Regions from separate parts of the Streptomyces sp. NPDC041940 genome, predicted to be linked through region 2. Evidence: riboswitches for the same ligand, from Rfam matches in the RefSeq annotation. Region 2 holds a riboswitch; the other holds the start of a gene.
The links. Region 2 has a riboswitch for cobalamin ahead of ACZ6I3_RS04555 (cobalamin biosynthesis protein). Riboswitches for the same ligand answer to the same signal wherever they lie in the genome.
Positions count from the first base shown of each region.

Region 1: it holds a riboswitch for cobalamin, as region 2 does, so the genes downstream of both, ACZ6I3_RS20515 (CoA-acylating methylmalonate-semialdehyde dehydrogenase) here and ACZ6I3_RS04555 (cobalamin biosynthesis protein) in region 2, are expected to answer to the same signal.

Region 1 is NZ_JBVJBP010000011.1:192,608-198,718, forward strand. It holds gene mmsB (3-hydroxyisobutyrate dehydrogenase) at 1-209, opposite strand, end outside; gene ACZ6I3_RS20505 (enoyl-CoA hydratase/isomerase family protein) at 206-1,270, opposite strand; gene ACZ6I3_RS20510 (acyl-CoA dehydrogenase family protein) at 1,267-2,415, opposite strand; gene ACZ6I3_RS20515 (CoA-acylating methylmalonate-semialdehyde dehydrogenase) at 2,422-3,945, opposite strand; cobalamin riboswitch at 4,174-4,367, opposite strand; gene ltnD (L-threonate dehydrogenase) at 4,525-5,442, shown strand; gene otnK (3-oxo-tetronate kinase) at 5,444-6,111, shown strand, end outside.
Region 2 is NZ_JBVJBP010000001.1:1,034,817-1,040,927, reverse strand. It holds gene ACZ6I3_RS04565 (inorganic phosphate transporter) at 1-638, shown strand, start outside; gene ACZ6I3_RS04560 (hypothetical protein) at 674-895, shown strand; cobalamin riboswitch at 1,051-1,190, shown strand; gene ACZ6I3_RS04555 (cobalamin biosynthesis protein) at 1,292-2,233, shown strand; gene ACZ6I3_RS04550 (cobyric acid synthase) at 2,230-3,741, shown strand; gene ACZ6I3_RS04545 (hypothetical protein) at 3,738-3,875, shown strand; gene ACZ6I3_RS04540 (putative cobaltochelatase) at 3,872-5,893, shown strand; gene cobO (cob(I)yrinic acid a,c-diamide adenosyltransferase) at 5,893-6,111, shown strand, end outside.

The DNA.
Region 1 (6,111 bases), on a different contig from region 2:
AGGCCGAGGACGTGGCGGCCCGCGGGCAGCATGGTGATGACGAGGTCGGCGTCCGTGACGGCGTCCGTGGCGGAGGCGGCCGGCTCCAGTCCTGGCCCGGGCGCGACGGCAAGGTCGTAGCCTCGCACCCGGTGTCCGGCCTTCACCAGGTTGGCGGCCATGGGACCGCCCATGTTCCCGAGTCCGATGAACGCGACAGTCGTGCTCACCAGGCCACCTCCTCGGTGCTGCCGGAGGCGGCGAGCCCGAGTTCACGCTCGCCCAGGGGCGCGAAGAAGCGCTCCACGTCGGCTTCGGTGACCTCGTCGAGAGTCGCCGGTGACCAGCGCGGATCGCGGTCCTTGTCGATGACCTGGGCGCGGATGCCCTCGACCAGGTCGGGCGCGCTCAGCGCCGCGCAGGAAACCCGGTACTCCTGCTCCAGTACCCGCTCCAGCGGGCCGAGCCGGCGGGCGCGGCGCAGGGCCTTGAGGGTGACCTTGAGGGCGGTGGGCGACTTGGCCAGCAGGGTCTCGGCGGTCTCCTTGGCCGCCGGGTCGCCGTGCGCGAGCAGCCGTTGGACGATCTCCTCGACCGTGTCGGAGGCGAAGCAGGAGTCGATCCACTCCCTCCGCCCGGCCAGTTCCCCGTCCGGTGCCGGCCTCACATGCCGGTCCAGGGCTTCCCGTACGGGCGTGTCGGCGAGGTCGTCGACGAACCGCCCCAGCGCCTCGGAGGGCACGTAGTGGTCGGCGAGCCCGGTCAGGAGTGCGTCCCCGGCGCCGATCTGCGCGCCGGTCAGCGCGAGGTGGGTGCCGAGTTCGCCCGGGGCGAGGGCGAGGAGGTAGGTGCCGCCGACGTCCGGGACGAAGCCGATGCCGGTCTCGGGCATGGCGATCCTCGACCGCTCGGTGACGATCCGGACGCTGCCGTGCGCGGAGACGCCGACGCCGCCGCCCATGACGATGCCGTCCATGACGGCGACGTAGGGCTTGGGGTAGCGGGCGATACGGGCGTTGAGGTGGTACTCGTCGCGCCAGAACGCGGCCGAGGCGGAGCCGTCCCCGTCGCGGGCGTCGTCGTGGATGCTCCGGATGTCGCCGCCCGCGCACAGGCCGCGCTCCCCCGCACCGGTGATGACGACGGTCTCGACGGCCGGGTCCCGCTCCCAGTCGGTCAGGGCCTCGTCGATGCGGCGCACCATGGCGTGGGTGAGGGCGTTGAGGGCCTTGGGCCGGTCGAGGACGATGTGGGCGGCCCGGCCCGCCGTACGGAACTGAACGTCGGTCATCCGAGTGCCTCCGTCAGGCCGCGGGCCACGATGACGCGCATGATCTCGTTGGTTCCTTCCAGGATCTGGTGGACTCGCAGGTCACGGACGATCTTCTCGATGCCGTACTCGCTGAGGTACCCGTACCCCCCATGCAGTTGGAGGGCGCGGTCGGCCACCGAGTACCCGGTGTCGGTGGCGAACCGCTTGGCCATCGCGCACAGGTACGGCGCCTGCGGGTCGCCCGCGTCGAGTGCACGGGCCGCCTGCTGGACGAGGGCGCGGGCGGCGGCGAGTTCGGTGGCCATGTCGGCGAGCCGGAAGCGCAGGGCCTGCGCGTCGAGCAGCCGTTGCCCGAACGCCTCGCGGTCGGCGAGATGGGCGAGGCTGCGGTCGAGGGCGCTGCGGGCGCCGCCGAGCGAGCAGGCGGCGATGCCGAGCCGGCCGCCGTTCAGGCCGTTCATCGCGATGCGGAACCCCTGCCCCTCGCGGCCGAGAAGCCGGCCGGCGGGCAGCCGGACGCCGTCCAGGACGACCTGGCGGGTCGGCTGGGCGTTCCAGCCCATCTTCCGTTCGTTGGCGCCGAAGGTGACGCCGGGGTCTTCCTTTTCGACGATGAAGGCGGAGACGCCGTCCGGGCCTTCGCCACCGGTGCGGGCCATGACGACGTACAGCTGGGAGGCCCCGGCTCCGGAGATGAACTGCTTGACGCCGGTGAGCACCCAGTGGTCGCCGTCCCGGACGGCGCGGGTGGTCAGGGCGGCGGCGTCCGAGCCCGCGCCGGGTTCGGTCAGGCAGTAGCTGGCGAGGTCCTCCATGGCGCACAGCCGGGGCAGCCGGCGCTCGCGCTGGGCGGCGTCGCCGTACCGGTCGATCATCCAGGCGACCATGTTGTGGATGGAGAGATACCCGGCGATGGACGGGCAGCCGGAGGCGAGGGACTCGAAGACGAGGACGCCGTCGGCGCGGGTCAGGCCCGAACCGCCCGACTCCTCACGGACGTAGACGCCTCCGAGCCCGAGTCCGGCCGCCTTGCGCAGGACGTCGACGGGGAAGTGCTTGTCACGGTCCCAGTCGAGGGCGTGCGGGGCGAGGTGGTCCTGGGCGAAGTCGAGGGTGGTCTCGACGAGGGCCTGCTGGTCCTCGGTGAGCAGCGTACTGGTCATGGCCGCTCAGCCCATCGTGGGGATCGTGAAGCTCGCGCCTTCGCGGAGCCCGGCGGGCCAGCGCGACGTCACGGTCTTCGTACGGGTGTAGAAGCGGATGGCGTCGGGGCCGTGCTGGTTGAGGTCGCCGAAGCCGGAGCGCTTCCAGCCGCCGAAGGTGTGGTAGGCGACCGGCACCGGGATGGGCACGTTGACGCCGACCATGCCGGTGTTCACGCGCCGGGTGAAGTCGCGGGCGGTGTCACCGTCGCGGGTGAAGATAGCGACGCCGTTGCCGTAGAGGTGCTCGCTGGGCAGGCGCAGGGCCTCCTCGTAGTCGGCGGCGCGTACGACGGACAGGACCGGGCCGAAGATCTCCTCCTGGTAGACGCGCATCGCCGGGGTGACCCGGTCGAAGAGGGAGGCCCCGGCGAAGAAGCCCCTCTCGTGTCCGGGCAGGACGAAGTCCCTTCCGTCCACGACGAGTTCCGCACCTTCCTCCACGCCGAGGTCGACGTAGGAGCGCACCCGGTCGACGGCGTCCTGGCCGACGAGGGGACCGAAGTCGGCCTCGGGGTCGTCGCTGCGGCCGATGCGCAGGCCGCCGATGCGCTCTTTCAAACGAGCCACCAGCGCGTCGGCGGTGTCCTCCCCGACCGGGACGGCCACCGAGATCGCCATGCACCGTTCCCCCGCCGAGCCGTAGCCCGCGCCGATCAGGGCGTCCACGGCCTGGTCGAGGTCGGCGTCCGGCATCACGATCATGTGGTTCTTGGCGCCGCCGAAGCACTGGGCGCGTTTGCCGTGGGCGGCGGCGGTGGCGTAGACGTGCGCGGCGACCGGCGTGGAACCGACGAAGCCGAGGGCCTCGACCCGGGGGTCCTCGAGCAGAGTGTCGACGGCTTCCCGGGCGCCGTTGACGACGTTGAGGACACCGGGCGGCAGACCGGCCTCCAGGAACAGTTCGGCGAGTCGCAGCGGGACGGACGGGGCGCGCTCGGACGGCTTGAGGATGAAGGCGTTTCCGCAGGCGAGGGCGGGTGCGGCCTTCCACAGGGGAATCATCGCCGGGAAGTTGAAGGGAGTGATCCCGGCGACGACGCCGAGGGGCGCGCGCAGGGAGTGGACGTCGATGCCGGTGCCGGCGTTGTCGGTGAACTCGCCCTTGAGGAGATGCGGGATGCCGGCGGCGAACTCGACGACCTCAAGTCCGCGCTGGAGGTCCCCGTGGGCGTCCGCGACGGTCTTGCCGTGCTCGGACGACAGCAGCCGGGCCAGCGAGTCCTTCTCCTGCTCGACGAGTTGCAGGAACCGCATGAACACCCGGGCGCGGCGCTGCGGGTTCCACTCGCCCCACTCCCGTTGCGCGTGCGCGGCGTCGGTGATCACCGCCTCGGTCTCGGCGCGGCTCGCGAGGGGCACATGGGCCTGGACCTCGCCGGTGTTGGGGTCGTACACGTCGCCGTACGTCCCCGAGGTTCCCGGGGTGTGTTTACCGCCGACGAAATGGGTCAACTCACGCACAGGGGCGTGGTCTTGTACACGGACCATGGGTGCCTGCTCTCTCGTCAGGTGGTCCGGGACGGCGCGCGGGTCCGTCGCACACGGACGCGGTGGCGTACGGGTGCGGGGGCCGCGCGAGATCGCGTATGGCTGGACCGTCAGAGGGTGACGACCGGGCGCGGGACGATCCGTCGGGCACGACGGACGCGTCGGGCGGGTCCTCCGGGGTCGTGGGTGCACACCGGTGCCATGCGTGTCAGCTCCATCCTCGTGGACAACACGGAACATCCCACGGCCGGTATCCTGACTCCCGGATCAGCGCACCCCGTCCGCCTTCCCGACATCCAGCTCGTCAGTGGCGTTCTGCTCGACGGCGTACTCCCCGGTCACAGTGGCGGGACCGTGCCGGATTCACACCGGCTTCCCTGCACCGCGGGCCTACACCCGCGACTATATAGTTGGACGTCCTAGTAAATCCAGCCCCCACCGGCCGCACGCCGACCCTCTCGGTGCGTGACGGACATCACACCTCCCATTTCGCCGTCCTCAGGTCATCATATGACCTGATCTCCCGGAGGCCGGTTGACGCGACCTGCCTCCGGACGGCACGGCAAGGCGAGGATGGGCATGAGCGACCAGAACAAGCCCGAACGACCGCGCGTGGGCGTGGTGGGTCTAGGAGCCATGGGCCTCGGGATGGCCCGGAGTCTGCGGGCGGCGGGATACGACGTCGGCGTTCACGACCTGCGTCCTGAGACGGCCGCGGACTTCGCCCGCGACGGCGGGACGGCGTTCGGGACCTGTGGCGAGCTGGCGGCCTCGGTGGACGTCCTGGTGGGCGTGGTGGTGAACGCCGCGCAGGTCGAGGCCGTGCTGTTCGGTGCCGACGGCGCGGCCGGCCGGCTCCGCCCCGGCTCCGTCTTCGTCATGTGCTCCACGGTCGATCCGGGCTGGTCCGCCGCGCTCGAGGGCCGACTCGCCGAGCGGGGCGTGCTGTACCTGGACGCCCCCATCTCCGGCGGCGCCGCGCGTGCCGCGGCCGGTGAACTCACCATGATGACGTCGGGCTCGGCCGAGGCGTACTCGCTCGCCGACCCGGTGCTCGAGGCCATGAGCAGCACCGTCTACCGTCTGGGCGGGCACGCGGGGCTCGGCTCGAAGGTCAAGATCGTCAACCAGCTGCTCGCGGGCGTGCACATCGCCGCAGCGGCCGAGGCGATGGCTCTCGGTATCAAGGCGGGCGTTCCCGCCGAGGCGCTCTACGAGGTCATCACGCACAGCGCCGGCAACTCCTGGATGTTCGAGAACCGCATGGCCCATGTGCTCGACGGCGACTACACGCCCCTGTCGGCCGTCGACATCTTCGTCAAGGATCTCGGGCTCGTGCTGGACGCCGCCCGGCCGGAGCGGTTCCCTCTTCCCCTCGCCGCGACCGCCCACCAGATGTTCCTCCAGGCGTCGGCATCCGGACTGGGGGCCGAGGACGACAGCGCGGTCATCAAGATCTTCCCCGGGGTCGACCTGCCGAAGCCGGTGGAGGCCTGACATGGGAATCCGTCTCGGATGCATCGCCGACGACTTCACCGGTGCCACGGACCTCGCCAACAACCTGGTGCGCGCGGGCATGCGGGTGGTCCAGCTGATCGACACACCACCGGCCGGCGTCGAGGAGGCGGTGGACGCGGACGCGGTGGTCATCGCCCTCAAGTCGCGGACCGTCCCGGCGGCCGACGCCGTGGAGGCGTCGCTGCGAGCACTGGCCTGGCTGCGGTCCATGGGCGCCGAGCAGATCTACTTCAAGTACTGCTCCACCTTCGACTCGACTCCGGCCGGGAACATCGGGCCGGTCACCGAGGCGCTGATGGACGCGCTGGGCACCGACTTCACGGTCGCGACGCCGGCGTTCCCCGACAACGGGCGCACGATCTTCAAGGGGCATCTCTTCGTCGGCGACGTGCTGCTCAGCGACAGCGGCATGCGCCACCACCCGCTCACCCCGATGACCGACTCCGATCTGGTCTCCGTACTCGGCGCGCAGACCACGCGAAAGGTCGGTCTCGTCGACCACACGGTCGTCGCCGACGGCGTCGAGGCGATCCGGGCCCGCGTCGACGCCCTGCGTGAGGGCGGCTTCGGGATCGCCATCGTCGACTCCGTCTCCAACGACGACCTCGTGCGGCTGGGCGCGGCCGTCCAGGGGTTCCCACTGGTGAC
Region 2 (6,111 bases):
TGGTCGCCGGCGGCGCCGTCGCCCCCGACTCCGACCCGCCCATGTGGGTCATCCTCTCGGCGGGTGTCGCCATCGCGCTCGGCACCTACCTCGGCGGCTGGCGCATCATCCGCACCATGGGCAAGGGCCTGACCGACCTCCAGCCGCAGCAGGGCTTCGCCGCCCAGACCAGCGCGGCGACGGTCATCCTGGCCTCCTCGCACCTCGGCTTCTCCCTCTCCACCACCCACTCCGTGTCCGGCGCGGTGATGGGCGCAGGGCTCGGCCGCAAGGGCGGCGTGGTCCGCTGGTCGACGGCGACGCGGATGTTCGTCGCCTGGGGTCTGACGCTGCCGGCGGCGGCCCTGGTGGGCGCGCTCGCCGAGTACGTGACCGGCTTCGGGGGCTGGGGCACGGCGGTCGTGGCGGTCTTCCTGGTCGCCTCCAGCGCGGTGATCTGGAAGCTGTCGCGCCGTGAGGTCGTCGACCACACGAACGTCAACGAGGTCGACGAGGAGCCGGCGGGTGTCGTGACCACCGCGATCGCTGCGGTGACGCCGCCTCCGGCGGGTCCGTCCGAGGAACTGGCCGCCACCATCCCGGCCCAGGCCCAGTCCCCGGCCGACCGGAAGCCCTCCACCACGACCACCTCGGTCTGATCCCGCCCACCCGGTGACAAGGAAGAATCTCTGAGATGAAGATCGACTGGGCGACCCTCGGCTCCGTCTTCGGCGTCAGCCTCGTGGCCACCGTGATCCTCGTCGGCCTGTTCACCCTCGGCATCACGGGCCTGTCGCGCCGTGAGCGGGCGGTGGCGGCGGGCGGGTCCGCGGGGCTCGCGGTGACGGGGGCGTACGCGTGCTTCGCGGCATGTGCGGCGGCTGTGGGGTACGGGATCTATCTGATCGTGGCCTGACCACGATCAGCACGATCGTCTGTCGCCGGGCGGCACGGGGCTTCGGTCCCGGGCCGCCCGGTTGCCGTGTGCGGGACAGCAGTTGGCACCCTCTGCGAGGCAGGCGGTGTGGGCTTGTCCACACTCTCCCCTCGCAGGTCAACGGCAAGTTGACGGCTGTTCGCGGCCGTGGTGGACTGCCGGGGCCAATGCGGCGGCAGGAGAGGAAGCCGGTGGAACTCCGGCGCGGTCCCGCCACTGTCACCGGGGTAGCAACTCACCGGGAGCCAGGAACTCTCACCGCCGGTCTCGTCGAACCAGGGCGTGGACACCCTGAGTGAGGACATATCGCCATGTTCGGCTGCCGATCGAGGGCCAGTTCCCCACCGTCGTCCGCCCCCGTGGCCGGCTGAGCCCATGGGTGCCGGTCGCGTCCACGCGTACGGTGCCGCCGTCGGTCTGATCGGTGATCTGCTGCTCGGCGATCCTCGCCGGGGGCATCCGGTCGCCGCGTTCGGGCGGGCCGCGGGTGCCGTGGAACGGGTGTTGTGGCGGGACCACCGGGGGTGGGGCGCGCTGCACACCGTGGTGTGTGCGGGCGGAGCCGTCGCGCTCGGGGCCGTCGCCGCACGAGCCGTGCGTACGTCCACCGTCGCGTCGGTCGGGCTCACCGGGGTCGCCACCTGGGCCGTCGTCGGGGGGACTTCGCTCGCCCGGGAGGCACAGGCCATCGGGCGCGCCCTGGAGGCCGGGGACGTCGAAGCGGCCCGGGAGCGGCTGCCGCATCTGTGCGGACGGGATCCACAGGCACTCGACGCCGACGGGATCGCCCGGGCCGTCGTCGAGTCCGTCGCGGAGAACACCTCCGACGCCGTCGTGGGAGCGCTCGTGTGGGGGGCCGTCGGCGGGGTGCCGGGGCTTGTCGGGTTCCGGGCCGTCAACACCCTCGACGCCATGGTCGGGCACAAGTCGGCCCGGTACCGGCGCTATGGGTGGGCCTCCGCGCGACTGGACGATGTCGTGGGCTGGCCAGGAGCCCGTCTGACCGCCGTACTCGCGGCCGCGGCCGGGGGCGACCCCCGGGGAGCCGTGGCGGCCTGGCGTTCCGACGCCGCCAAGCATCCGAGTCCCAACGCCGGGCCCGTGGAGGCCTCGTTCGCGGGGGCGCTCGGGGTGCGGCTCGGCGGAACCCTGTCCTACGGCGGACGTGTCGAGCACCGGCCCGTCCTCAACGGCGCGGGGCGCGGCGTCGGCACCGGGGACATCGAACGGGCCGTACGGCTGTCCAGGCGTGTCGGCTGGCTCGCGCTCGGCGTCTGTGTCGCCGCGCGCCACATCGTGAAGGGGCGTACGTCATGACGGGCGGGGGGCTTCTCGTCGCCGGTACCACCTCCGACGCCGGCAAGAGCGTCGTGACCGCCGGGATCTGCCGGTGGCTGGTGCGGCAGGGCGTCAAGGTCGCGCCGTTCAAGGCGCAGAACATGTCGCTGAACTCGTTCGTGACGCGGGAGGGCGCCGAGATCGGGCGGGCCCAGGCCATGCAGGCACAGGCGTGCCGTGTGGAGCCGACCGCGCTGATGAATCCCGTGCTGCTCAAGCCCGGTGGCGAGCAGAGCAGTCAGGTCGTGCTGCTGGGCAAGCCGGTCGGCGAGATGAGTGCGCGCGGGTATCACGGTGGGCGGCAGCAGCGGCTGCTCGGGACGGTGCTCGACTGTCTGGAGCAGCTGCGGGGCACGTATGACGCGGTGATCTGTGAGGGGGCCGGTTCGCCGGCCGAGATCAATCTGCGGCGGACGGACATCGTCAACATGGGGATCGCCCGGGGCGCCGGACTCCCCGTGCTCGTCGTCGGCGACATCGACCGGGGCGGGGTCTTCGCCTCGTTCTTCGGGACCGTCGCCCTGCTGTCCCGTGAGGACCAGGACTGTGTCGCCGGGTTCCTCGTGAACAAGTTCCGCGGGGACGTCTCCCTGCTGGAGCCGGGGCTCGACATGCTCCAGGGCCTCACCGGGCGGCACACGTACGGCGTTCTGCCCTTCCGGCACGGGCTCGGGATCGACGAGGAGGACGGGCTGCGCGTGTCCCTGCGGGGGACGGTCCGGGAGTCCGTCGTCGCCCCGCCGGTCGGCGAGGACGTGCTGCGTGTCGCCGTCTGCGCGGTCCCGCTCATGTCCAACTTCACGGATGTCGACGCGCTGGCCGCCGAACCCGGTGTGGTCGTGCGGTTCGTGGACCGGCCCGAGGAGCTGGCCGACGCCGACCTCGTCATCGTGCCGGGGACCCGGGGGACCGTCCGTGCCCTGGAGTGGCTCAGGGAGCGCGGGCTGGCCGACGCGCTGGTGCGCAGGGCCGCCGAGCAGCGTCCCGTGCTCGGCATCTGCGGCGGCTTCCAGATCCTCGGCGAGCACATCGAGGACGACGTCGAGAGCCGCAGGGGCGAGGTCGACGGGCTCGGGATCCTGCCCGTGCGGGTGCGGTTCGCCCGCGAGAAGACCCTCACCCGGCCGGCGGGCGAGGCCCTCGGGGAACACGTCGAGGGCTACGAGATCCACCACGGGGTCGCCGACGTCACCGGCGGTACCCCCTTCTTGGACGGCTGCCGGGTCGGCCAGACCTGGGGCACGCACTGGCACGGCTCGCTGGAGTCGGACGGCTTCCGGCGTGCCTTCCTGCGCGAGGTGGCGGCCGCGGCCGGCCGCCGCTTCGTACCGGCGCCGGACACCTCGTTCGCAGCGCTGCGCGAGGAGCAGCTCGACCGGCTCGGCGACCTGATCGAACAGCACGCGGACACGGACGCGCTGTGGCGGCTCATCGAGTCCGGCGCGCCGCCGGGGCTGCCGTTCGTCCCGCCGGGAGCGCCCGTATGAGGGCCGTGGCGGTGATGTGGACCGCCGGCACCGCGACCGCGGGCCACCTGAGACGCTGGACCGGCTGCCCGGTCCATCCGCGACCCGGCATCCACCCGCAACTCGAAGGCGACTTGGAGGACGACGAAAAGTGACCACCCCCTTTCCGTTCACGGCCGTGGTCGGCCAGGACGATCTGCGGCTCGCGCTGCTGCTGAACGCCGTGTCACCGGCGGTCGGCGGTGTGCTGGTGCGCGGCGAGAAGGGCACGGCCAAGTCGACGGCCGTGCGGGCGCTCTCGGCGCTCATGCCGGAGGTGGACGTCGTCTCCGAGTGCCGCTTCTCCTGCGACCCCGGCTCGCCCGACCCCGGCTGCCCGGACGGGCCGCACGAGCCCGGGGGCTTCGCCTCCCGGCCGGCCCGCATGGTCGAGCTGCCCGTCGGCGCCTCCGAGGACCGGCTGGTGGGCGCGCTGGACATCGAACGGGCACTGTCCGAGGGCGTGAAGGCCTTCGAGCCCGGTCTGCTCGCCGACGCGCACCGCGGCATCCTCTACGTCGACGAGGTCAACCTCCTCCACGACCACCTGGTCGACCTGCTGCTGGACGCGGCCGCGATGGGCGCCTCGTACGTGGAACGTGAGGGCGTCTCCGTGCGGCACGCCGCCCGCTTCCTGCTGGTCGGCACCATGAACCCCGAAGAGGGCGAGCTGCGGCCGCAGTTGCTGGACCGGTTCGGGCTGACCGTCGAGGTCGCGGCCTCGCGGGAGCCCGAGCAGCGGGTCGAGGTCGTACGCCGGCGGCTGGCGTACGACGACGACCCGGCCGGCTTCGCCGCCCGCTGGGCCGAGGAGGAGGCCGACGTACGGGCCCGGATCGTGGCCGCGAAGAAGCTGCTGCCGTCGGTGCGGCTGGGCGACGACGCGCTGCGGCAGATCGCGGCGACCTGCGCGGCCTTCGAGGTGGACGGCATGCGCGCCGACATCGTGATGGCCCGGACGGCCACCGCGCTGGCGGCCTGGGCCGGGCGTACGGACGTGCTCGCCGAGGACGTACGGCAGGCCGCGCTGCTCGCGCTGCCGCACCGCCGGCGCCGCAACCCCTTCGACGCGCCGGGTCTGGACGAGGACAAGCTGGACGAGACCCTGGAGGAGTTCTCCGGGGACGACGACCCGGACCCGGACCCGGATCTCGACCCGGACCCGGACTCGGGGCCGGACGGGCCCGGCGGGGGCGGTGGACAGCCGGCCCCCGACGACGGACCTCAGGGCGGGGAGCAGGAGCCCCGGCCGGAGGGCGAGCAGAACGGGCAGCCGCAGCCGTCGGGAGCCGGCGAGCAGTCGGCCGCACGCGCTTCCGAACCCTTCCGGACCAAGGTGCTGAGCGTGCCCGGACTCGGCGAGGGTGCCGCCGGACGGCGTTCGCGGGCCCGGACCGAACACGGCCGGACCACGGGCGCCCGGCGGCCGAAGGGCTCCCTCACCAAGCTGCACCTGGCGGCGACCGTGCAGGCCGCGGCCCCCCACCAGCGGGCGCGCGGGCGGTCCGGGCCGGGACTCGTGGTGCGCCGCGACGACCTGCGGCAGGCCACCCGCGAGGGCCGCGAGGGCAACCTCGTGCTGTTCGTCGTGGACGCCTCCGGGTCGATGGCGGCACGGCAGCGGATGAGCGCCGTGAAGGGGGCCGTGCTGTCGCTGCTGCTGGACGCCTACCAGCGGCGGGACAAGGTGGGTCTGGTGACCTTCCGGGGGGCGGGCGCGGACGTCGCGCTGCCGCCGACCTCGTCCGTGGACGCGGCGGCGGCCCGGCTGGAGTCGCTGCCGACCGGCGGCCGTACGCCGCTGTCCGCCGGGCTGCTGCGCGCGCACGACGTACTGCGGGTGGAGCGGCTGCGCGATCCCGCGCGGCGGCCGCTGGTCGTGGTGGTGACGGACGGGCGGGCCACCGGCGGCCCGGAGCCGGTCGCCCTGGCCGGGCGTGCGGCGCGGCTGTTCGCGGCCGACGGCGTCGCGTCCGTCGTCGTGGACTGCGAGTCGGGGCCGGTACGGCTGGGGCTCGCCGGACAGCTCGCCGGTGAACTGGGCGGCACCGCCGTGACGCTGGACGAACTGCGGGCCGACTCCATCGCCGGGCTGGTCAAGGACGTGCAGGGTACTTCGAGGAGGGCCGCGTAATGCCGCAGGGACAGCCGAGTGTCGTTCCGGACGACGGACTGACGACCCGACAGCGCCGGAACCGGCCGCTCGTCTTCGTGCACACGGGCATCGGCAAGGGCAAGTCCACCGCCGCCTTCGGGCTCGCGCTGCGGGCCTGGAACCAGGGGTGGCCGATCGGGGTGTTCCAGTTCGTCAAGTCGGCGAAGTGGAAGGTCGGCGAGGAGAACGCGCTGCGG